One region of the Roseibium sp. SCP15 genome, then DNA from elsewhere that is predicted to be linked to it. Evidence: riboswitches for the same ligand, from Rfam matches in the RefSeq annotation. Region 1 holds a riboswitch; the other holds the start of a gene.
The links. A riboswitch is a leader RNA that binds a small molecule or an ion and turns the genes downstream of it on or off. The one in region 1 is predicted to bind FMN.
Positions count from the first base shown of each region.

Region 1 (12,298 bases):
TTGCCTGCGGAAAGCAGTGTGATCACACGCTCGTTCGGTTCTTCCCACACATGCAGTTTCTTGAAGGTCGATATGTTGTCGACACCGGCATTCGTTCTGGTGTCTGCGGCAAACAGCAGGCCGCGATTCAGCTTCATGCCGACACAATAGGTCATCCCCAAGCCCCTTGGTCATCTTGCGTGACGTTTCCCCGACCGGAGAGCCCGATCATGGCGCCGGAAAATGACAGTTATTGCTGCTGTTGAAAAGCCGCTTGTGCCACGTCGACTTCAACTTCCAGATTTTCTTCCAGACCGCCGAAGCGGATGCCTCTGATTGGGGCCGCCGAGCGGGAGTCCAGACCTGCTGTCAGGCGGATGTATCGTTCGGTCGGACACATTGCGTTGGAAACGTCGAACCCCGTCCAGCCAAGCCCGTCGATGAGCACTTCTGCCCAGGCGTGGTGCGCCTCGGAAGCCTGCTCGTCTTCCAGAAGCAAGTAGCCGGACACATAGCGGGCCGGAATGCCGATGGCTCTGGCCGCTGCAATGAAGATATGCGCATGGTCCTGGCAGACACCTTCACCCGCAGCAAGCGCCGAAGCTGCCGAGGCGTGTGTCTCGCTGACACCGATTTTGTATTCGACCTTTTCTCTGATGGCATGCATGAGCGCGTGAAAGCCACCGATCCTATCGTGCCCTTCCGCATGAGACGCAAGTTTGCGGATTGCCTGATTGGACTGGGTCAGTGGTGTCACTCTTGTGAAGAGGCGAGGCGGCACTCCTGCGTCTGGTTCGTGTCCCAGCACACCGTTCGTGTCCTGCGTGTCAACAACGCCTGCCGCCGTAATCTCAACGTCCTCCACCGGCTCGCTGCGGGACACCATGTGCACCCGGTTGCCGAAGGCGTCCTTGTAGGTTGTCGCCCGCTCTATGCCGGGGGCTTCGATTGACCATTCGACGACTTTTTGCGACGCAGTGTCCTCAGGCGTCAGGCGAAGCTGCTGCATGGCGTTTGCCAAGGGAACATCGTAGCGATAGCGGGTGGTATGTCGAACGGTCAGTCGCATGCGTCACCGGAGAATTGGTTGGTAGGTCAGGCGAAATTGTAGTCTTCGGACAGTTTTTGCGCGAACAGGTTATTCCTTCCAATGAAGTCGGTCAGAAACTCATGCAAGCCTTCCTGATAGATCTCACGCATCTGCTTTTCAGATAGGGAAAGGGCAATCTCCTTGGCCATGTCCAGGCTCGGTTCTCGCGAGCCGTAGAATTGACCCAGGTCTTCGGCGGTGTCGGAAAGCCAATGGTAGCAATGGGCCAGCGAACGCGGCATTTCCCTTCGAAGGATCAGGAACTCCGCAATGTTGAACGGCTTGAGGCGCGCGTTGGGATAAGCGAACCTGTAGCTTCTTCTGCCTGAGAGCGCCCTCAGGATTGCCGACCACTGATAACGCTCCATCGAGCCATCATCGACAATGTCGTTGTCCGGCAGTAGCGAATAGTATTGCGTGTTCAGGATCCGGACAGTGTTATCCGCACGTTCGACAAAATTGCCCATCTGACTGAAGAAGTACCCGTCATCGCGCAGGATGGTGTTCAACAACGCTCCGCGAAACAGGTGTGAACGCTGGTTTGTCCAGGCGAGAAAATCCGGCAGCTTTTCCTGGGTGATTGTCTGCGGATTGACATCAGCAAAGTCGATCCAGGTGGTGTTGATGGCCTCCCAGAGTTCCGCGGTAATTCCGGTTCGCACAGCCCTGGCGTTGTTACGCGCCAATTCAAGGCTGTTGCGAACACTTACCGGATTGTCTTTCGAAAAGACCATGAAATTCACGACGTTGCGAAGGTTCAGCTCGTCATATCTTTCGCTGAAGTCACTGTCGCACCCGGAACAGGACATGGCGAAGGTCCAGTGGGTTCCGTGTTCCTGTCCGGTATGGGACATGATGGCGCCGCGATAGGCGACTTCCAGAAGTTTGGTCACGTTCTGTGCGCGCTCGTGGTAACGAGACATCCAGAACAGTGAAGAAGCGGTTCTTCCAAGCATCTAGTTCTCAGTCCTCAAGTACCCAGGTGTCCTTGGTGCCGCCGCCCTGGCTGGAATTGACGACGAGGGAGCCTTTTTTGAGTGCGACGCGGGTCAACCCGCCCGGTGTGATCCTGACCTGATCGCCGATCAGCACGAAGGGGCGCAGGTCCACGTGACGAGGTGCAACACCGGATGCCACGTGGGTGGGGCAGGCCGACAGCGCGAGGGTCGGTTGGGCGATGTAATTGGAAGGATTGGTTTCCAGTATTTTCCGGAAGTCGGCGATTTCGCGCTTCGAAGCCGTCGGGCCGATCAGCATGCCGTAGCCACCCGAACCGTGAACTTCCTTGACCACAATGTCCTGCAGATTGTCGAGAACATAGGCAAGATCGTCCGGCCGCGAGCAGTTCCAGGTCGGGACATTGTTCAGGATGGGCTTTTGCCCGGTGTAGAATTCAATGATGTCCGGGACGTAAGCGTAAATCGCCTTGTCGTCGGCAATGCCCGTGCCTGGCGCATTGCAGATCGTGACGTTGCCGGCACGATAAGCATCGAAAAGGCCGGGTACGCCAAGCATGCTGTCCGGATTGAAGGTGAGGGGATCGAGGAAGGCGTCATCGATGCGCCGGTAGATCACATCCACCTGCTTCGGATCACGCGTGGTGCGCATGAACACCTTGCCTGCGTCCACGAACAGATCGCGTCCTTCCACCAGTTCAACACCCATGGAATCGGCCAGAAACGCGTGTTCGAAATATGCGGAGTTGTAGATGCCCGGAGTGAGAACAACGACTGTCTGGGCCGATTTGGCCGGATCGGGCGCGACGCTTTCGAGTGTTCGGCGCAACAATTCGGGATACTGCTCCACCGGAGCAACCCTGTGGGTCTGAAAGAGTTCGGGAAACAGCCGCATCATGGTTTCCCGGTTCTCCAGCATGTAGGAAACACCGGAAGGCGTGCGGGTATTGTCTTCCAGAACGTAGAACTCGTTCTCCGAAACCCGGACGAGATCGGTGCCAATAATATGGGCATAGACCTTTCTGGCCGGGGTGAAGCCAGCCATCTCAGGCAGGAAGGCTTCGTTCTGCAAAATGAGATCGGCGGGAATGCGACCGGCCCGCAGGATTTCCTGGCGGTGGTAGATGTCGTGCATGAAGGCGTTCAACGCTCGAACACGCTGGTCTATCCCGGCCGAAAGGCGCCGCCATTCCGATGCAGATATGATGCGGGGGATCGGGTCGAAGGGTATCAGGCGCTCGGTTGCTTCTTCCGCGCCATAAACCGCAAAGGTAATTCCGAGACGGCGGAAAATAGTTTCAGCGTCACGGCCTTTCTTGGTGAGGAAATTGGGTGGCTTGTCTTCAAGCCATTCGGCGAGCCTTGAATATGGCTGGCGTGATCCGCCAGACTCGTCAAGCATTTCATTGAAGAAAGTGCGAGCGTCCGCCATTGCCTCCCCTTTGCTATGCTTCGTTGTTGAGCAATCATGGCAAAATTCTGAAGGGTGTCAAAGGTCAATATCTCGGCGACGCTGCCTGCAAATTAGGCGCACCGGTGGTTGAGTCTGATCCTGGGGTTGTTTTTCCTTCCGCCGCTTACATTCTTCGTTTGGTTGCAAGGAGCTGTGTTTGCCGAATGATTGTCTCGAATGACATTGTTGTGGGGGCATCGTTCAAAACCCTTTGCGGAGCGACTTTTGTTGCTGCTGATGAAAGGCGGTTGAAGGGAGGGAGACCAGAGGCTTTCCTATTGAAGTCGCATACAAAATTTGAGGCATTCTTCACATCGGAGTAAATCTCCATAAGCCCATGTGCTGACTTTGCCGGATTTGTGGATCGTGGTACGGGCTGTGGGAACGAATATTGGGAGGACCGGATGAAAGAAGTTCTGGCCGAATTGGAACGGCGCCGCGAAACGGCACGCCTGGGCGGCGGACAGCGCCGCATCGACTCACAGCATTCCAAGGGCAAGCTGACCGCGCGCGAACGCATCGAAATCCTGCTGGACCAAGGCTCCTTTGAGGAGTTCGACATGTTCAAGCAGCACCGCTGCAATGACTTCGGCATGGAGGAACAGCACATTCCAGGCGACGGCGTGGTGACAGGCTGGGGTACGGTGAACGGCCGGACAATCTATGTGTTCTCGAAAGACTTCACTGTCTTTGGCGGTTCTCTTTCCGAAACGCACGCCGAGAAGATCACCAAGCTGCAGGACATGGCACTGCAGAACAGGGCGCCCATTATTGGCCTGTTCGATGCCGGCGGCGCACGCATTCAGGAAGGCGTTGCGGCTCTCGGCGGTTATGGCGAGGTCTTCAAGAGGAACGTGCTGGCTTCAGGCGTCATTCCGCAGATTTCACTGATCATGGGACCGTGTGCCGGCGGTGACGTTTATTCCCCGGCGATGACCGATTTCATTTTCATGGTCCGCGACACATCCTACATGTTCGTGACCGGTCCCGATGTCGTCAAAACCGTGACGAATGAGACTGTGACTGCAGAAGAGCTGGGCGGCGCATCGATCCACACGACCAAGTCTTCGATTGCGGACGGAGCCTTCGACAACGACGTTGAGGCTTTGCAGGAAATGCGCCGGCTGATCGATTTTCTGCCGGTGAACAATCAGGCAGACCTGCCGGAGCTGACCAACTACGACGATCCGGACCGGGTCGACATGAGCCTGGACACTCTGATCCCTGACAACCCGAACAAGCCCTATGACATGAAAGAGCTTGTCCTGAAAACGGTTGATGAAGGTGATTTCTACGAGTTGCAGGCGAATTTCGCTGCAAACATCATCACGGGTTTCGGTCGTATGGAGGGCCGCACTGTCGGCATCATCGCCAACCAGCCGATGGTACTTGCCGGTGTTCTTGATTCCGATGCCAGCCGGAAGGCGGCCCGGTTTGTCCGCTTCTGCGACTGTTTCAGTATCCCGATTGTGACGTTTGTGGATGTCCCGGGCTTCTTGCCGGGCACGTCGCAAGAGTATGGCGGTCTGATCAAGCACGGAGCAAAGCTGCTCTTTGCCTATTCGGAGGCAACCGTTCCGAAAATTACTGTCATCACCCGCAAGGCCTATGGCGGCGCCTATGACGTCATGAGCTCAAAGCATATCAGTGGCGACATCAACTATGCATGGCCATCTGCCGAGATTGCCGTGATGGGGGCGAAAGGAGCCGTCGAGATCCTGTACCGTACAGAACTTGGAGACGCGGACAAGATTGCGAAGCGGACGAAGGATTACGAGGACCGGTTTGCCAATCCGTTCGTTGCAGCAGAGCGTGGTTACATCGATGATGTCATCCGCCCGCACTCAACGCGCCGACGGGTGGCAAAAGCCTTGGCACTGCTTCGGTCCAAGAAAGCGGAGTTGCCGTGGAAGAAACACGACAATATTCCACTATAACGATATCGTTCCGAGCGAAAAAAACATACACGAGCGGGCCGGCTTTCCGGCCCGTATTCGTTTTAGTCCCAGCGGTTGAAGCCGCGTTGGAACAGAGGTTCTTTGCATTCATAGGCAACAGGGCATTTGCGGTTGTCCCGGGTTGGGCCGTATTGGACAAAAAGAACCTGATTGTAATCGCAGTAGCTTCGGTTTGAGACGAACATTGAATATGTGTACTGGCCGGTCGTAAACACCACAGCACCGTGCTGGCGAACCATGTTCTGGGCTTGTGAACAGGTCAGTTGCCGCAAATCCGGCCGCGCTTCAGCAGCCGTTGTCAAAAAAATGCTGCCAAGCGCAAGGCTGGCTGTCAGCAGATGTGTCTTTCGCATTGAGTTACCTCCCGTATTTTCCGGGCAAGAATGTGCTTATCGATTTCTACGCTAACTTGAAGCTAACAGATCTTACCTTTACGTCAGTTACAAATTTAAGTGTGCAGCAGACTTCACAGCAAGGGTGTGACCGTCACCACAAAAAGCGCGTTCATGAGTTGGCAGGTGGTGTGGTCTTTTCGTGTCAGTGTGACACGTGAGCTAGGAAGAAGTTGGGAATAACGAGCGTAAACCTATGAAATCCGGTTAGTTTCGTTTTTCCCAGTCCGTGGGGCAAACGGTCCCCGGAAGGATTGTTTGGGCGCCTTTCAGGGAAAATCCCGCATAACTGTCGTCGTTGAATTTGACCGCCATCGTCTGGGCTGATCTCAACTTGTGCCAGACGTAGCCGAAACTGTCCGCGCATGTGGCACAGGCACTGCTGACGTAGCCTTGATTGTTGACGGGCAGGTCCAGAATCTCCTGATCGAGGATCAGTTTGATACGAGACTCGGGAGGAGGCGTTTTGCCTTCGATCTCAATATGCAGAAGTGTGCCATTGACTTTGCGCTCCGGATGGCACCAGACCACAAAGTTTGCGCCAACGTTATTGGTTGTCCAATAGCGTGTAAAACCGTCGACCTTTCCACTGTTCCACTTGCCGACTGTTTTGCCCATGGCACCGCTCGACAGTACGGTGGACGCAATCAGAACAATCGTAGCGGCCTTATTCATAAATCCTCCCAAGCGAAATCTTGGTAGTTGTGCCAATCTATTGTTAAAATAACGTAAGAGGAACAATCCTGACGGGCGGTAAATCTGCGGACGAATGATCGAACTACCGTTTCGGCGATCGACGGATGATCTCCATCCGTAAAACACCTCTCGCCCTTTGGATAAGTTGCGCCGCCGTATGGCGCGTCTTACAAACGAAAAAACGATCCAGTTGGGTGGAAATACATGTTCTCGAAAATCCTTGTCGCCAACCGGGGCGAGATAGCGTGCCGGGTTATCAAGACAGCGAGCCGCATGGGCATAAAGACCGTTGCCGTCTATTCAGACGCCGACCGGGATGCCTTGCATGTTGAAATGGCTGACGAGGCGGTTCACATCGGTCCGGCTGCCGCAGCAGAGTCCTATCTCATCGCCGAGAAGATCATCGCTGCCTGCAAGGAAACCGGTGCCGAGGCGGTTCACCCCGGATATGGTTTCCTGTCGGAACGGGCAAGTTTTCCCGAAGCCCTCGCCAAGGAAGGGATTGTATGGATCGGTCCCAATCCGCGTGCGATTGAGGCGATGGGCGACAAGATCGAATCCAAGAAATTTGCCAATGATGCAAATGTCAGCACGGTGCCAGGATATCTCGGCGTCATCGAAACGCCGGACCATGCGGTGCAGATTGCCGAAGACATCGGCTTTCCGGTGATGATCAAGGCGTCAGCCGGCGGCGGTGGCAAGGGCATGCGGATCGCCTGGAACGCGGATGAAGTGCGTGATGGCTATGCAAGGTCGAAGTCCGAAGCAGCGTCTTCCTTCGGTGATGACCGTGTTTTCGTTGAGAAATTCATCGAAAACCCGCGTCACATTGAAATCCAGGTTCTGGGTGACAAGCACGGAAACGCGATTTATCTGGGAGAACGTGAATGTTCGATCCAGCGGCGCAATCAGAAAGTGATCGAGGAAGCGCCGTCGCCGCTTCTGGATGAGGAAACCCGCCGCAAGATGGGCGAACAGGCCGTCGCCCTTGCAAAAGCCGTCGATTACGACAGCGCCGGTACGGTTGAGTTTGTTGCCGGTCAGGACAAGAGTTTTTACTTCCTTGAAATGAACACCCGATTGCAGGTGGAGCACCCGGTGACTGAGCTGATCACCGGCGTCGACCTCGTCGAACAGATGATTAGGGTCGCTGCAGGCGAAGAACTGTCGATTGGGCAGGCTGACGTGAAGCTGAACGGCTGGTCTGTTGAGAGCCGCATTTACGCAGAGGATCCGTACAGGAACTTCCTGCCGTCGATCGGCCGTCTTGTTCGCTATCAGCCGCCGGAAGAGATGTCTACCGAGACGCTTACGATCCGCAATGACACGGGTGTTGTCGAAGGATCCGAAATCTCAATGTTCTACGATCCGATGATCGCAAAGCTGATCACGCATGCCCCGACACGTGCGGAGGCAATCGAAGCCATGAGTTCGGCGCTTGATGCCTTCTATGTTGACGGCATTCAGCACAACGTTCCGTTCCTGACAGCATTGATGAACCATCCGCGCTGGCGTTCAGGCGAGCTGGCGACAAGTTTCATTGCTGACGAGTATCCTGACGGCTTTTCAAATGCGGTTCCTAATGATGAGGCCAATGCGGTTCTTTCCGCTGTTGCCCTTTCCATGGGAGCGCTGGAGCGGGAGAGGCTGGACCATTTGCCGGGACGTCTTCGGCAACATTCCGGAGCGATCCGCGAAGAGTGGGTGGTCAAACTGGACAAGACCTATGTGCCAATCCGATTGGCGGCAGGCTATCCTGGAACACCGGTGGAACTGGACGTTGCCATTGGAGAGGGGCCTGTCATCAATGTGGAATCGGACTGGTCTCCAGGGGACCACATCTGGGCCGGTAAAGTCGGCTCTCGCGAAGTGACGGTTCAGGTCAGACAGGTGACTGGCGGCTATCGACTGGATTGGCAGGGTTATTCCATTCTGGCCAAGGTCATGACACCGCGCATTGCGGAACTCGACCAGTTGATGCCGGAGAAGCTGCCGCCCGATACTTCCAAGATGCTGCTTTGTCCGATGCCGGGATTGGTCGTTTCGATCGCGGTGAGCGAAGGGCAGGAAGTCAAGGCAGGTGAACAGCTCGCTGTTGTCGAGGCAATGAAAATGGAAAACGTGTTGCGCGCAGAGCGAGATTGCGTTGTTTCCGCTATCAAGGCGGACCCGGGAGACAGCCTGGCGGTTGATGCCGTGATCATGGAATTTTCCTGATCGAACAGTGATTGACAGCTAACCGTTTCGCTCGGTACTTCAACGGCCTGTGACAGACGAGTCACGGGCCGTTTTGTTTTCTGCGGAGGGTGCATGGCGTATTCGACTATCCTGTTTGACCTTGATGGGACACTCACAGACCCTTTCGACGGCATAACCCGTTCCATTCAATATGCCCTGGACAAGTTGGATGCTCCTGTACCGGACGCCGGTGACTTGCGTTGGTGTATCGGGCCGCCGCTCTGGGACAGTTTTGAAGTTCTTTTGAAAACAGACGAGCGCGTAAAACTGGATGAGGCGGTGGCTCTTTATCGAGAGCGGTACACGGTTACGGGCCTGTTCGAGAACACATTGATCGAAGGAATTCCTGAAGCTTTGCAGGCTCTGCGTGATGCGGGGTATCGCCTGCACGTGTGTACCTCAAAACCTCATGCATATGCCGGCAAGATTGTGGAGCACTTCGAGCTGATGCCGCATTTCGGAACGGTTTACGGCTCGGAACTCAGTGGGAAGCGGTCCGCCAAGGCGGAGCTGATTGCCCACATCCTTGAAGAAGAAGGCTTGTCAGCGTCGGAAACCGTGATGATCGGCGACCGTAAGCACGACCTCATCGGAGCCAATGCCAACAAAGTCGCGAGCATTGGCGTGCTTTGGGGGTACGGAAGCCATGAAGAACTGGCAGTAGAAGATCCGATTCTGATCGCGCAGCAACCAGCCGAGATCGTCCGACATCTGGGGTAGCTTTGGAAGACCAATGGCTGATTTCCATTGCGGCCGGACGCTTTTCACGAAAATGTCCGGTCGCAAGCAATGTGCAACCGGACCCTGGCACACAGGTTGGGTTCTCGCGCAACGAATGTTTCAGTGATACTGAAAATTTGATGCGGTTATCATTGTCATTGTGAAAAATCGAAGTTAGATAACTGGGCAGAGAACAGTTCTCGGGGCGGGGTGGAAGTCCCCACCGGCGGTATCAGGGAAACCTGGAGCCCGCGAGCGCCTTGGTACAATCGGAAATGTGCCAAGGGTCAGCAGATCCGGTGTGAGGCCGGAGCCGACGGTTATAGTCCGGATGATAGAGAACTTGGTTGCGGGCTCTTCAGTGAGAGCTGGCGGGCGCGTGTCTTTTGGGGCTGTTCTGGAAAATGAACTGGAACGGACCTGAAACATGACGGAACCTTCGGCAACTTTTACTCAAAGACCGCTGCTTGCCGCGTTGGCCATGGTTGGTGCTGGCGCATCGTTTGCGCTCGTCAACGGAGCATTGCAGGCATCCACCATGCAGCTTGGCGTGCCATCCACTTCAGCAGCATTCTGGCAATACGCGCTTGGCCTGCTGGTGGCACTGCCGTGGGTATTGCGCAGAGGCCGCACGGCCTTGAAGACAAACCAGATTGGCTGGCACTTGCTGCGCGGCGCACTTGCCGTTGTCGGCATCCAACTTTGGGTCGCCGGTCTTGCTCGTGTCGAGATCTGGCAAGCAATCGCCCTGGTGATGACCTCTCCATTCTTTGTCATAATCGGTGCCAAACTGTTTTTTGGTGAGCGGGTCGGTATGGTTCGCTGGCTCGCGACCTTTGCGGGCTTTTCCGGTGGCATGGTGATCCTTCAGCCCTGGACGGAAGCCTTTAGCTGGGGAGCCGTGTTGCCGATAGGGGCTGCCGCATTCTGGGCAGGAACGTCCCTGGTTACGAAGAAGCTGACCAGAACGGAGCAGGCCGATTCCATAACGCTGTATCTCTTGTTGCTGCTGACGCCGGTCAACGCCCTTCTGGCGCTGGGCGATGGAGGGATTGTGCCATCCGGAACAGCGCTTTGGCTGCTGGTGGGGGCAGGGGTTCTGACTGTTCTCGCCAACTACCTTCTGACACTTGCCTATCAGAAGGCGGATGCCGCATTTGTTCAGCCATTCGATCATCTGAAACTGCCGTTGAACATTGCAGTCGGTTTTCTCGCTTTCGGCTTTGCGCCGACCGGAGCATTCTGGCCCGGAGCCTTGGTGATTGTGGGAGCTTCACTGCTTGTGATGCTGGAGGAACAGAAGCGAACCGCGCGGCAAACCGCTGCCGGTGAAGTCTGAATTCACGAATTGAAACTCGCGAAATTTCCGGAATCGGCGGTCTTGATTTATGATTCTCCTGTTTTGTTGATTGGAGGGCCCAATGACCGCCGATCCCTTGAACGTTCATGTTCTGATTGAAGGCCGGGTGCAAGGAGTGGGTTACAGGGCTTGGTGCGCTGGAGAGGCAGAAGCGCGCAATCTATCCGGATGGGTTCGAAATCGACGATCCGGAGCCGTTGAGGCTGTGTTTTTCGGCCCGTCGGATACGGTCGTCGATATGCTCGATGTGTTGTGGCAAGGACCTTCCTTTGCCCGGGTCACAACCATCAAGGATCTCGATCCGGTAGATCCGGAAAATGGCGTTTTTGCCATTCGCGATACGATCTAGCCGTTCGTGGCGATTTGCTTGCTGTGTATCAATTACGAAATTCAATGTTGAGTTGTCATTGAAATATCGCAATGATCTGATTTCTCGCGTGGAACAATCAGGACTTTGAGCCGCATGATCCGTGCTGCCGGGCCCTGTGTTGAGTAACCTAGGAGATTTCTCGTGAAGATTGCGATTCTCGGTGGCGACGGTTTTGTTGGTTGGCCAACTTCCCTGCATTTATCCGACCAGGGGCATGAAGTTCATATCATCGACAATTTGAGCCGCCGCTGGATCGATGCCGAACTAGGCGTGCAATCGCTCACACCGATGGATTCCATTCAAGAACGTGTGCGTATCTGGAAACAGGAAACCGGAAAGACCATTCGATTCCATCTCATCGATATCGCCGAGGAATATGAAGTCTTCAAAGCCTGGCTGTCAGAGAACCGTCCCGATGCGATTATCCATTTTGCCGAGCAGCGCGCCGCGCCATACTCAATGAAGTCGGACAGGCACAAGAACTACACGGTCAACAACAACGTCAACGCCACCCACCATCTGCTGAATGCCATGGTCGATCTGGAGCTCGATGCTCATCTGGTCCATCTGGGGACGATGGGCGTTTACGGATACTCCAATGTCGGCGCGGCTATCCCCGAAGGCTATCTGGGGGTCGATGTCGAGACGCTTTCCGGTGAGAAGGCCAATCAGGAAATCCTTTATCCTGCCAATCCCGGCTCGATCTATCACATGACCAAGTGTCTTGATCAGCTGCTCTTCCAGTTCTACGCCAAGAATGATGCGTTGAGGATCACTGACCTGCACCAGGGAATTGTCTGGGGCACCCATACTGAGCAGACGCTGCGCCACAAGCAACTGATCAACAGATTTGACTACGACGGTGATTATGGAACCGTTCTGAACCGCTTTCTCATTCAGGCAGCTATCGATTATCCTCTGACTGTTCATGGTACGGGTGGGCAAACAAGGGCCTTTATCCATATTCAGGACTCGGTGCGCTGCATCGAGATTGCCTTGAAAAATCCACCGCAAAAGGGTGACCGGGTGAAGGTTTTCAATCAAATGACTGAAACCCACCGGGTGAGGGACCTGGCGGAGCTGATC
Region 1 covers NZ_JBDZYI010000001.1:1,564,900-1,577,197, reverse strand. The annotation lists gene ABLO27_RS07145 (proteasome-type protease) at 1-155, opposite strand, end outside; gene ABLO27_RS07140 (transglutaminase family protein) at 230-1,048, opposite strand; gene ABLO27_RS07135 (alpha-E domain-containing protein) at 1,075-2,025, opposite strand; gene ABLO27_RS07130 (circularly permuted type 2 ATP-grasp protein) at 2,033-3,457, opposite strand; gene ABLO27_RS07125 (acyl-CoA carboxylase subunit beta) at 3,883-5,415, shown strand; gene ABLO27_RS07120 (hypothetical protein) at 5,478-5,789, opposite strand; gene ABLO27_RS07115 (hypothetical protein) at 6,036-6,503, opposite strand; gene ABLO27_RS07110 (acetyl/propionyl/methylcrotonyl-CoA carboxylase subunit alpha) at 6,729-8,741, shown strand; gene ABLO27_RS07105 (HAD family hydrolase) at 8,835-9,482, shown strand; FMN riboswitch at 9,675-9,829, shown strand; gene ABLO27_RS07100 (DMT family transporter) at 9,910-10,821, shown strand; gene ABLO27_RS07095 (acylphosphatase) at 10,904-11,191, shown strand; gene ABLO27_RS07090 (NAD-dependent epimerase/dehydratase family protein) at 11,354-12,298, shown strand, end outside.

Region 2 (12,298 bases), 1.0 Mb from region 1:
ACATTCGCGTCCGCTTGCCAGCCGACGAGCGCACGCTCGACCGGTTCGACCAGCTGCGTTTGCAGACGCCGCTCGGCCTGGTGCCGATTGCCAACTTCATCGACCGGTCACCGGAACAGAAGGTGTCTTCGATCACCCGGCGTGACGGTCTCTACTCGATGATGGTGAAAGCGACTGTCGACCAGAGCGCAACGGACGAGGACGGCAAGCCGGTTACGGTCGATGCCAAGGTGCAGGAACTGAACGAATGGCTGGAGGCTCAGGTCTTCCCTGACAATGTCTTCCTGCAGTTCCGTGGCGCCGATGAGGACCAGAAGGAATCGGGCGAGTTCCTGATGAAGGCGATGGTCGCCTCCCTGTTCCTGATGTTCCTGATCCTGCTGACCCAGTTCAACTCGTTCTACCAGACGTTCCTGACGCTCTCGACTGTCGTCATGTCTGTGATGGGTGTGCTTCTGGGCATGATGCTGACGGGACAGAAGTTCTCGATCATCATGACAGGCACCGGGGTCGTGGCGCTTGCCGGTATCGTGGTGAACAACGCCATCGTTCTGATCGATACCTATAACCGCTTCCGCCACGATGGCTTTGAACCGCTGGATGCAATCCTGAAGACGTCCGGTCAGCGTATCCGTCCGATTCTGCTGACAACAGTAACGACGATCATCGGCCTGATCCCGATGGCAACCGCCGTCAACCTGGACTTCTTCACCCAAACCGTTGCAGTGGGTGGTATCACCGCAATCTGGTGGATCCAGCTGTCCACGGCGGTGATTTCGGGGCTCGCTTTCTCAACGATCCTGACGCTGATCATGATCCCGGTCATGATTGCCGTTCCGAGCACCTGGGTCAGGGCGTTCTGGGCAATCTGGAATTGGTTCAAGAAGAAAGACGCCGAAACGGCCGAAACCGTTCCGTCAAGCGAAGGCGGCGAGCCAAATGTGGATCAGGACGTGGAATGGACAGATCCGGAGCAGGAAAAAGAACGCCCTGCTGCCAAAGTCGTCTCCATGCCCAAACCTGCGCCGCCCAAGGTTCCGCAACAGGAGGAACTGCCGCACGCGGCGGAGTAGAGCGTCTACATTCCGATTAAGATCCGAAGGGGCTGCGCATTGCGCAGCCCCTTCCTGTTTGAGCTCCTGACATCGTTTCCTTTCAATCAGCCTTGCAAGACTGTTTTCAAAAGGACACCCTTGCCAGGGATCGAGAAGAAAGTACGACATGGACCATCGCCAGTTCATAGCTGGACTATCGGCAAAAGAGCGTGCTGACCTGACAGAAAAATCAGACAGCAAGGGGCTTCTTGCCCTCGGCTTGCATTTGGGCGGCATTCTAATCTTCGGCGGCATGATCGCTTACGGCGTTCCGGGCTGGCCCTTGTTCATGGTGCTTCAAGGCATCCTGATCATGTTTTTGTTCACGTTGCTTCACGAAACCATCCATCGCACGGCCTTCAAGACAGTCTGGATCAATGACTGGGTGGCCAAGCTTTGTGGCTTCCTGATCCTTCTTCCATCGAACTGGTTCAGATACTTTCACTTTGCCCATCACAGACATACTCAGGATCCGGATAACGATCCGGAACTTGCCGGAGGCAAACCTGAAAGCTGGCGGCAATACATCGTTCATGTGAGCGGTCTTCCGACCTGGGCAAGTGAGATACGCACCCTGGCAAGCAACGCCATGGGAGGGTGCCGCGACGGCTTTGTTCCCTCTTCGGGACGCAAGAAAGTTCAGCGTGAGGCAATTGTCTCTCTGGCTCTTTACTGTGCGCTCGCGCTCTTCTCGGTCGCCGTCCGGTCCGATCTTCTTCTTTACGTCTGGATTATTCCCTGTCTCCTTGGCCAGCCGTTCCTGCGTCTCTACCTGCTTGCCGAACACGGCCGCTGCCCATTCGTCGCCAACATGCTGGAAAACAGCCGGACAACGGCCACAAATGTTCTTGTGCGCAGGTTGGCCTGGAACATGCCTTATCACGCGGAGCACCACAGCTATCCGGCTGTTCCATTCTTCAAATTGCCGATATTGCACAAACTCATCGAAAGTCATCTGGCTTCCACGTCGGACGGTTACCGGCAGTTTCACCGGGACTACGTTTCCGGCTTCAGAGGTAAAGAAACCTCCCATCCCAACTCCTGAACGCAGGTTCGAACGCCACTTGGCGCCCCTCCCCACATCGAAAGAGCGTCGATGAGGACCCGAAACATCTTGCCAATCGGTACCGACAAGGAATATAGTTGCTTAATACAACTATATGGAATTTACACGATGTCTGCCTCCCCCATTCTCGTCAACGATATCCGCGCCGCCTCGCGACAGCTGGTGCGTGAACTTGGGTTTCTCGACAAGACGATCGCTGGAACGGATCTGTCCGCCTCCGGTGTGCACGCCGTTCTTGAAATCGGCCTCAATCCGGGCCTGACCGCAAAGGACCTTGCAGCGAAACTCAAACTCGAGAAATCGACCATCAGCCGCCTTCTGAAGTCACTGGAAAATCGAGGGGAAATCCAACAGACCAGATCAGATACCGATGGCAGGGCTTTTGGTCTGAGCCTGACAGACGTCGGGAAAGAGACACTTGAAGCCATCGACCGGTTCGGCGATGACCAGGTACATGGGGCGCTCTCACGCATTCGGGGAAGCAATGCGCAGGCTGTGGCTGAAACCCTTGCAGCCTATGCGGACGCCCTTTCACCGGACCAGGAAAGCAATGCCGACACGGCGCACACATACGAGATTGTCGAAGGCTACCAGACCGGTATGATCGGAGATGTCGCCGCGCTTCACGCCCGAACCCACGGTCCCATCATTGGCATGGGGCCGACCTTTGAAAGCGTTGTTTCAAACGCGATGGCCGAATTCATGCCCCGGATCGGCAATCCTGTAAACAACAGCTGGTGCGTGGTGGAAAACGGCGAGATCATCGGATCCATCAGCATTGATGGCGAAGACCTTGGAAACAACATTGCGCATTTGCGCTGGTTCATTCTTTCAGAGCGGCTTCGAGGCCTGGGACTGGGCAAAGATCTCCTGCTCAAGGCCCTTGTGCACTGCGATGAACACGGCTTTGAAGAAATCCATCTTTGGACCCTGAAGGGCCTGGATGCGGCCCGCAGCCTTTATGAAAGAAACGGCTTTGAACTGGCTGACGAATATGTCGGAGATCAGTGGGGCAAATCCGTAACCGAACAGATGTTTATTCGGCGCAAACCCTGACGTTCCACATTCACGGTCCCCATAGCGCAGGTTCCTGCCAGGGGACCGGAACCACCAGTTTTCCTTTCAACCCGGCGCCGTATTCATTCAACTCCACTGACTGCCAAGCCTCCTGCCATTCTTCGGGCAACGGAAATGGTGCTGACACGCCCGTTTCCGGCCTGAAGCCAAACCGGCTGTAGTAGAGCGGATCGCCCAAGACCAGACTGCTGACCGCCCCCAGTTCCCTGCACTTTTCCAACCCGCTGCGGACAAGCCTGCTTCCAACTCCCTGTTTCTGGTATTCAGGGAGCACACAAAGCGGACCAAGCAGCGCAACAGGTAGTGAGCTCGTTTCGACGGTGCACATCGTGAATGCAATATGCCCCACGATGTCACCATTGATGACAGCGACCTCGGAACAGACGCGGTCTTCACATTCCAAAAGACTGCGAACCAGCGGCATCAAGTCCTCATCCGGAAAAGCTGCTCGATAGAGAACCTCCAAGACCGGCAAATCGGAAATGGAGCATGCTCGCAACATATGTTCTCCGCTCACGTCTCACCTCGCATTCAATCCATGTAAAGCTCTGGAAAGACTATGTCCGGAACATCGTTCTTCGGTCAATTTGGTCTGCAATTCGATCTCGTCAGGTCGCTGCTTGCAATCAGGCCTTGGTGATCGAGTTGCCACCATCACACAGCATTGCGGACCCGGTCACAAATGAACCGGCGTCAGACAGCAAAAACAGTGCAGCTCGGGCAATTTCTTCCGGCTGAGCCATTCGCTTGAGCGCATGCAGCCCGGCAATATATTCGTGGAAGGCAGCATCATCTCCGGCCATCTCTGTCTTTGTACCACCAGGCAAAAGCGCATTCACCCTGATGTTCTCTGTGCCATGTTCCACGGCGAGCACCTGCGTCAACCCGATCAACCCGGCCTTTGCGGCTGCATAGGCGGCCATTCCAGGCAAACCGATCGTGTGACCGACAAAAGTCGATGTGAAAACAATCGCCCCTCCGCCGACGGTTTTCATTGCCGGTATCTGGTGTTTTGCCGCCAGAAAGGCGCTGGTGAGATTGGTGGTGACCACATGGTTCCAAGTGTCGAGATCCATGTCCGAAACAGGCCCCAAGTCTCCGAGGGTTCCCGCATTGTTGAATGCACCGTCCAGCCCGCCGAAGGTCTCAATCGCAACGTCGACCGAAGCTTTTGAGAATTCCGGATCGGTCACATCACCTGCAAAGATCGCAATCCGGCCCGCGGCATCTGGCAAGGAGGCCCTGACCTCTTCCAACCGGGCCTTTCGCCGAGCTGCGAGTACCAGGTTCGCCCCGGCCTCGGCAAAAAGCTTCGCAGCTGCAGCGCCAATTCCGCTGCTGGCTCCGGTAATCAGAATGGTTTTTCCGTGTAACATTTCTGGCTCCTCATTTGATTGAGGATGCCTATTTGAAGCAGATATTCGCGTTCAGAAACCCGATTTGCGAGTATCGGCCCGAAATCTCAACCGCCGTGATCCTTGTCCCGGTCGGCAATGTTGTCGAGATCAGTGTCGCATTCATCGCCATCACCGCCCAGCGCAAGGTTCTCATCGGCAAGAACGAGCTTGCGATGCGCCTGCCATGAGAATGGAATGGTCAGCAGATAAAGAACGGCGCCACCAGCCAGCATTCGGAACGGATAACTGACGGTCAGAGCAACGACCAGAACCGCGAACACGAACAGTGGCAAGACAAAGTCGCGGCGAACACGAGTTCCGAGCGTCTTGCCGGAGTAGGTTGGCAATCGGCTGATCAACAGATAGGCAATGCCAATTGTATAGGCGGCAACGAAAGCCGCTTCGGCAAACCAGTGTGGAAACAGTCCGAGAAAATCCAGGTAAAGCGGCAAAAGAACAGTCAGAGCCCCAGCCGGCGCCGGCACCCCGGTGAAAAAACGGGAAGCCCAGGCCGGTTTGTCAGGATCATCCAGAGCAACGTTGAACCGGGCCAATCTCAAGGCAGACGAAATTGCAAATATCAGCGCCGCGATCCAACCGAGATTGCCTGCATCCTTCAGGATCCACAGATAGAGCATCAAGGCCGGCGTTACGCCGAAATTGACGAAGTCGGAGAGTGAGTCCAGCTCGGCACCGAACCTTGAAGTGCCCTTCAACATCCGGGCGACGCGACCGTCCAGTCCATCCAGAACAGCTGCAAGCAGCACGGCACCGACCGCAAACTCCCAACGCCCTTCGAAAGCCATTCGAACGGCAGTCAGTCCCGAGCAAAGCGCCAGTAGGGTCACCATGTTCGGCAGGATCAAGCGCAGTGGAACGCGCCTGAACCGAGGCGTTTGCTGCATATTGCTGTTGTCGGTATCCGGCATCTGGTTCACGCGTAACCTCAGCTCACACGCGTCAGGACTTGACCGGCCGCTTCGGCCTGCTTGAGATCGGCCAGTACCGTCTCACCCGCGATCATTGTTTGACCAAGCGCGACCTTCGGCTGCGTTCCGACCGGGAAATACACATCCAGACGTGAGCCGAACCGGATCAGCCCAAACCTGTCGCCTGCGGAAATGGACTCCCCTTCCCGCACGAAACAGACGATACGGCGCGCTACCAGTCCGGCGATCTGAACTACGCCGATCTGCGTGTCGCCCGTGTCGATCACCAGACCGTTCCGCTCGTTGTCGTCACTTGCCTTGTCGAGTTCAGCATTCAGGAACTTGCCGGCCCTGTAGGCCACACGCAGGATCCTGCCGCTGACCGGTGCACGGTTCACGTGGCAGTTGAACACGTTCATGAAGATCGAGACCCGCATCAACGGTTCGCTACCCAGCTCCAGCTCTTCCGGCGGACGTGCCAGTCCGACATGGCTGACGACACCATCAGCCGGAGAGATGACCAGTCCTTCTGCAACCGGAGTCACTCGTTTCGGATCCCGGAAGAAGTAACAGACCCAACCGGTCAAAATGAGACCGATCCAGAACAGCGGATCAATGAACCAGCCGACGACAAGCGTTGCCACCAACGCTATGGCAATGAACGGCCAGCCCTCCCTGTGGATCGGGACCATGGCTTTGGTGACTGAATCTACAATCGACATCAAAATCTTCCGATTTCAGACCAGGTGCGGTCTGCTTTTAATTCCGGCGGTCTGCGACCCTGAAATTGCCGAGTGCCGAATATGCACCTGATGCGCTTATCTTTCCCACCGCTTCTAGAGGCTTTTTCAGTCAATGAGAACCGGCTTTTAAGGAAAATCATGTTGTTTGCCGCTGCCTTTCCCCTAACTTCGATGCGCTAGGCAAGCGATAGTCTGTTTCCCAGTAGGCAGGCCTGCCGTATTTGGAAAGAAGAAAGTCCACAAATGTTGTGATTTTGGGTGGAATAAACTTCGCTGGCGGATAGACCGCATAGATGTTTCCTGTCCGAGCAATCGGAAAATCCGGCATGACTTCAACAAGCCGGCCATCTCGAAGATCTTCCCAGACATGCGCCAATGACTTGACGGTCAGACCCAGTCCGAAAATGGCTGCGTCATAAGCAAAGTCGCCGCTGTCTCCCGAGATCACCGGGTTTGTAATGTGATAGGCGATCTCTCCCTCCGGCCCCTGAAAGTACCAGACCGGCATCGGCTCGAACCCGATACAGTCGTGAGATCGCAAGTCGTCGGGCGATTTCGGCATTCCCTTGCGCGAGATGTACTCGGGACTGGCGCACAAGACCCTTTGATTGCCCCCCAGTTTGCGCGCGATCAGGCTTGAATCGGGCAGCGGAGCTCCGCGGATTGCCATATCGTAGCCCTCATCAACGAGATCCACGATGCGATCCGTCATGTCCACGTCCAATCTTAGATCGGGATAAAGCTGCCGATATTCCAGAAGGTAAGGCAGAATGTGCTTGCGCCCGAAAAAAACGTTCAACGAGATCCTCAAAGTGCCGCGCGGCGTATCCTCCGAGGCGTCGATCAAGGCCTTGGCCCGGTCCATTTCTCCCAGAGCATTGCACGCGTGGCGCAAGAAGACCTGACCGGCCTCAGTCAAACCTGTACGCCGAGTGGTTCTGGCGACAAGTTGAGATCCGAGCTCCTTCTCCAGATTGCTCAACCTGCTGCTTGCCGCCGACGGCGACAAACCGAATTCCCGACCCGCGGCCGAAAGGCTTCCCAGCTCGGCCACTCTTTTGAAAAACTTGAGATCGTCCAGACGCATTATTCGAAACTTTCGAAAGATATGTTCGAGATTAGCCCAATTCTTCGAAAGAACTCAATATGGGATAACCGGCTCAAAGATTGAAAGGAGCCGAGCATGATGCATACCGGAGATATTTTTGAGCAGCGCGCCCGAGCCGCCCGTCATCGTGAGCTGCGTGCGCTGGCACGAGCCTTATCGGGTTTTCTTTTCCGCCCGATGACGGGTCGAGCCGTGGGACAAATCCCTGCAAGCCGGGCCCTCTATCCCGTCAATGACCAGAGGGTGCACGATAAAGACCATGCTGCGTGAGATCGGCCCGGCAAAGGCGTGGTTAACGATACCGACGACATCTCGCCTCCGTGGAGTTCGATAAACAATTTGTAAGCTCATTTTGCAAATTCTCATCTTGCCTTGAGAAGAGACGCCTGCCAGAAACACGCTGTTCTCAGGGCGGGGTGAAATTCCCCACCGGCGGTAAGCGGCAAGTGCCGCAAGCCCGCGAGCGCCTTCCTTTTTGGAAGGGTCATGCAGACCAGGTGCGATTCCTGGGCCGACGGTCATAGTCCGGATGAAAGAGAAACTGCGGCCAGGCCATCAAAGGTGGCTCGGTGTGCATGTGATCGCCTTGGGTGACGTGTCACTAACTACGGAGATCAAAATGACACACACCCGCTACGCCTTTATCAAAGCCGGCTGGCACTCAGATATTGTTGACCAGGCCCTTGTCGGTTTTCAGCATGTAATCCCGTCCGACAACATTGACGTCTTCGACGTTCCCGGCGCATTCGAGATGCCTCTCGCCGCACGTGACCTGGCCCAGACTGGAAAATATGCTGCGATCGCGGCCGCTGCGCTCGTCGTTGACGGTGGCATCTACCGCCATGATTTCGTTGCCCAGGCTGTCGTCAGCGGCCTGATGCAGGCCGGACTTGATACAGGCGTACCGGTACTGTCCGTTTCCCTGACACCGCATCACTTCCAGGAAACCGATCACCACAAGAAGATTTATCGGGAACACTTCGTTCTCAAGGGCCGTGAAGCTGCGGAAGCTGCGCTTCGCATAGGCGATTTCCGCGCCCAGATCAAAGCCTGATCGGGGACCGCGAAGGAGGGTCTCCCCTCCTTCGCCCTCACATCACTTTGCCGGAACGTAATCTGCAGTCTGACCGCGCGTGACAATCCCAAGATCGTCGTTTTCCCGGGCTGCACGCAGACGCTCTTCGGCCTCATCAGCTTCGCGCTGGCGGGCCCACATGGAGGCATACAGCCCACCTTTTTCCAAGAGCTCCATGTGCTTGCCACGTTCTGCAATCTGCCCCGCTTCCAGAACAATAATCTGATCCGCATTGACGACGGTCGACAGGCGGTGCGCGATGACAAGCGTGGTCCGGTTCTGGGAGACTTCGTCGAGAGCCGACTGGATCTCCCGCTCCGTATGTGTGTCGAGCGCGGATGTCGCTTCGTCCAGAATGAGGATCGGTGGTGATTTCAAGATGGTTCGTGCAATCGCCACGCGTTGCTTCTCGCCACCGGAAAGCTTTAACCCGCGTTCACCGACTTCGGACGCGTAGCCTTGAGGCAGCCTTTCGATGAAATCATGGATCTGTGCCATACGAGCAGCTTCGACAACCTCCTCATCGGTCGCCTCCGGCCGGCCGTAGCGGATATTGTAGGCAATCGTGTCGTTGAAGAGCACCGTATCCTGCGGAACCATGCCTATGGCGTGACGCACGCTATCCTGGGTAACGTCGCGGACGTCTTGTCCGTCGATTTCGACAGATCCACCTGTGACATCGTAAAACCGAAAAAGCAGTCTGGAAATGGTGGACTTGCCCGCTCCTGAAGGCCCGACGATTGCGATGGTCTTGCCTGCAGGAACCTCGAAATCGATGCCTTTCAGGATCGGCCTGTCCGGATCGTAGTGAAAGCGGACATCCTTGAAGGCAATCTTGCCTTCCACGGCCCTCAGTGGCTCGGCATCCGGCTTGTCCTGGATTTCTGCTGGTACGAGCAGCAGATCAAACATCGCTTCGATATCGGCGAGGCCCTGACGGATTTCCCGGTAAAGGTAGCCAATGAAGTTCAGAGGGATAGAAAGCTGCATCAAAAGCGCATTGATGAGCACGAAATCGCCGATATTCTGTTCACCAGCCATGACCGCTTTGGCAGACAGCCCCATGCAGGCAGCCATGCCAACGCCCAGGATCACTGCCTGACCGAGGTTCAACCAGGCCAGCGACGTCCAGGTTCTTGTTGCCGCCTTCTCGTATTTGGCCATGGAGACATCGAACCTTTCAGCCTCCATCTTCTCATTGCCGAAATACTTGACGGTTTCGAAGTTCAGCAGACTGTCGATGGCTTTTGAATTCGCATCCGTATCGCTGTCATTCATTTCCCGGCGGATATTGATGCGCCAATTCGAGGTCTTGATGGTGAACCAGACATAGATCACGATCATCACCGCGACGATGACCACATAGAAGAATCCGAATTGGTACCAGATCACCGCTGCCATAATGGCGAATTCCAGGATGGTCGGGAAGCCATTCAGAACCGTGAAGCGGACAATGGACTCAATGCCCTTCACGCCACGTTCGATCACACGGCTGAGCCCACCCGTCCGTCGCGCCAGATGAAATCTCAGGGAAAGACGGTGCAGATGCTGGAACGTCAAATATCCCAACTGGCGGACGGCATGCTGACCGACACGAGCAAAGAGTGCATCGCGAAGCTGGTTGAAGGCGACAGCCAGAACGCGCGCTGCGTTGTAGGCCAGAACCAGCATGACTGGAGCGACAATAAAGGCGGGAAGATCGGCTACTTCTCCGGTCAGCGCGTCGGTTGCCCAGGCAAAGAAATACGGAGACAGGACAGTCACGATTTTCGCAATCACAAGCGCGAATATCGCCAGAAGGACCCTGTTCTTCAGATCCGGGCGGTCAGACGGCCAGATGTAGGGCCAAAGGTTTGCCAGTGTCGTGAGCGTATTGCCTTCGTCGGCACTGACTGCCTTTCGGCCCTGTGCCTGGCTGGATTGGCTGCCTGAAGCCGCGGCCGAAGGCTTTCGCGGCGAGGTGGCTGAATGATCGGACAATACTATTCTCCAGACTGCTGTTTGCAGCCGTCTATCTGCTGATTGGTCTCGGCAACCGGGCTATGTGCGGTGGATGTGTCAACGCCGAGTGAGTTCAGGTGGGTCCAGAATTCTTGAGAGCAATGAGCCGCTTTGCCGAGAATCTCACGATTCAAGAGGTAGTGGCAGTTTCGCCCACGTGTGTCACAAGTCAGGAGGCCTGCTTCCTTCAGCACCTGCAAATGCTGAGAAACAGTCGACTGAGCCAGTGGAAGGTGGTTCACGATTTCACCGCAACAGGCTTCTTCCTGTGCGGCCAACTGCTTGATAATGGCCAATCGCGCCGGATGTCCCAGCGCCCGAAAAATCGCAGCGAGCTCTTCACAACTCGCCAGACCTTCCTTCGAATCCGCGCAAGCTCCTGCATGCGGAGCCTTCGTCCCGCTCATTCGGCCACTCCCTCGCTCACATCAATTTGTCTCATCGGTGATATGCGATGAATTGACCAAAAAACAAGAGGCGGAAACAAAAAGGCTGAAGACCGTCTCCGATCTTCAGCCTTCTGATGCATTTCCCAAGGACTGGCTTCAGCCGTTCTGCTCTGTATCCTCGGCAGGTTTTGGCCAGTTCAGGTCACCTTCGGGTGTCAGGAACACCTGCCCCGGATAAATGAGATCCGGATCGCGGATCTGGTCCTGGTTGGCCTGATAGATCGTGGTGTAACGCACCCCGTCACCGTAAAGACGACGGGAGATGCGCCAGAGGTTGTCACCCTTGCGAATGATCACGACCGGAAGAGCCTTTTGAACCGCAGCTTCCTGGCTGTTTCCACTGCCACTTGCCCCGGACGCCACAACTTTTGTCAACACGACCTGTTGATCCTGTTCCTTTTCGAAAGTCACTGCCGCGCGTGCATCAACCTTGCCACCATCCTTGGAAATCAGATCGGCCCGGACTTCCACGTTACCCTCAGCAACGTTCTTGGTCCCCTCGACAAGCCACTTGCCGCTGGCATTGACCTGCGCCTCGCCCTGGAACTCTTCACCGACATAAACCCGGACGGACGAGCCCGGCTCACCGGTGCCGGCGACGTAGACCTTGTCTTTTTCCGACTCCACGGCCTCAACGGTGACGGTTCTCCCGGACGTTTGAAGCGAATCCTGCGCATCCGATCCCACCTGCGTAGAACCTGTCGAAGTTGCAGCAACCTGGGTGTTGGTGCTGGCTTCGGAGCCCCCTGCCTGTGAAGCTTCAGACGATGCAGGCTGGGTATCAGTCGAAGATGCGGTCTGCGCTGATTGGGCCTGAGAAGCGGTTGTTGTAGCTGTGTCGGCAACGGATGTGGAAGTTGCAGTTTCGTCAGCTGAACTGCTGTTGGCTGCTGCTGTGCTGCCAGATGAAGGTTCATCCTGAGCGGTCGAAGAAGCGTCTTTCGGCAAAGAGGCTACCTCGGTTTCGGTTCCACCCTGTTCCTCATCGGCCGGGGTACCACTTGCCTGGTCGGTCCCGGTTGATACAGCAGGCTTGCCTTCCGATGGTGCATCCGTTTTCGCGGTGACAACCGCTTCGCTTTGCCGTGCGCCTTGGGCGCCGGACTGCGCAACCACTACCTCGGTTTCAGGTTTCTGCAAGATGTCAGAAGGACCTTCTGGCGAGTTCAGGACGACAAGGGGCTGTTCCTTGCCGTCTTCAGGAACTGAGACAGCCAAGCGCTGCCCGGACTGCTCAATCGACTTGCCTTCTCCATCGTGCACTTCAAGGCCAACGTCGTAGTCACCGGGCTTCAGCGGCTCATCAAGGATGATGGTCCACTCACCTGCTTCGTTGGCAATGCTCTTTCCAACCACTTC
Region 2 covers NZ_JBDZYI010000001.1:532,130-544,427, reverse strand. The annotation lists gene ABLO27_RS02475 (efflux RND transporter permease subunit) at 1-1,073, shown strand, start outside; gene ABLO27_RS02470 (fatty acid desaturase) at 1,222-2,139, shown strand; gene ABLO27_RS02465 (bifunctional helix-turn-helix transcriptional regulator/GNAT family N-acetyltransferase) at 2,269-3,216, shown strand; gene ABLO27_RS02460 (GNAT family N-acetyltransferase) at 3,227-3,739, opposite strand; gene ABLO27_RS02455 (SDR family oxidoreductase) at 3,864-4,613, opposite strand; gene ABLO27_RS02450 (CDP-alcohol phosphatidyltransferase family protein) at 4,700-5,563, opposite strand; gene ABLO27_RS02445 (phosphatidylserine decarboxylase) at 5,581-6,285, opposite strand; gene ABLO27_RS02440 (LysR family transcriptional regulator) at 6,443-7,393, opposite strand; FMN riboswitch at 7,813-7,960, shown strand; gene ABLO27_RS02435 (6,7-dimethyl-8-ribityllumazine synthase) at 8,034-8,468, shown strand; gene ABLO27_RS02430 (ABCB family ABC transporter ATP-binding protein/permease) at 8,511-10,349, opposite strand; gene ABLO27_RS02425 (ArsR/SmtB family transcription factor) at 10,472-10,897, opposite strand; gene ABLO27_RS02420 (LysM peptidoglycan-binding domain-containing protein) at 11,036-12,298, opposite strand, start outside.
Region 2: it holds a riboswitch for FMN, as region 1 does, so the genes downstream of both, ABLO27_RS02435 (6,7-dimethyl-8-ribityllumazine synthase) here and ABLO27_RS07100 (DMT family transporter) in region 1, are expected to answer to the same signal.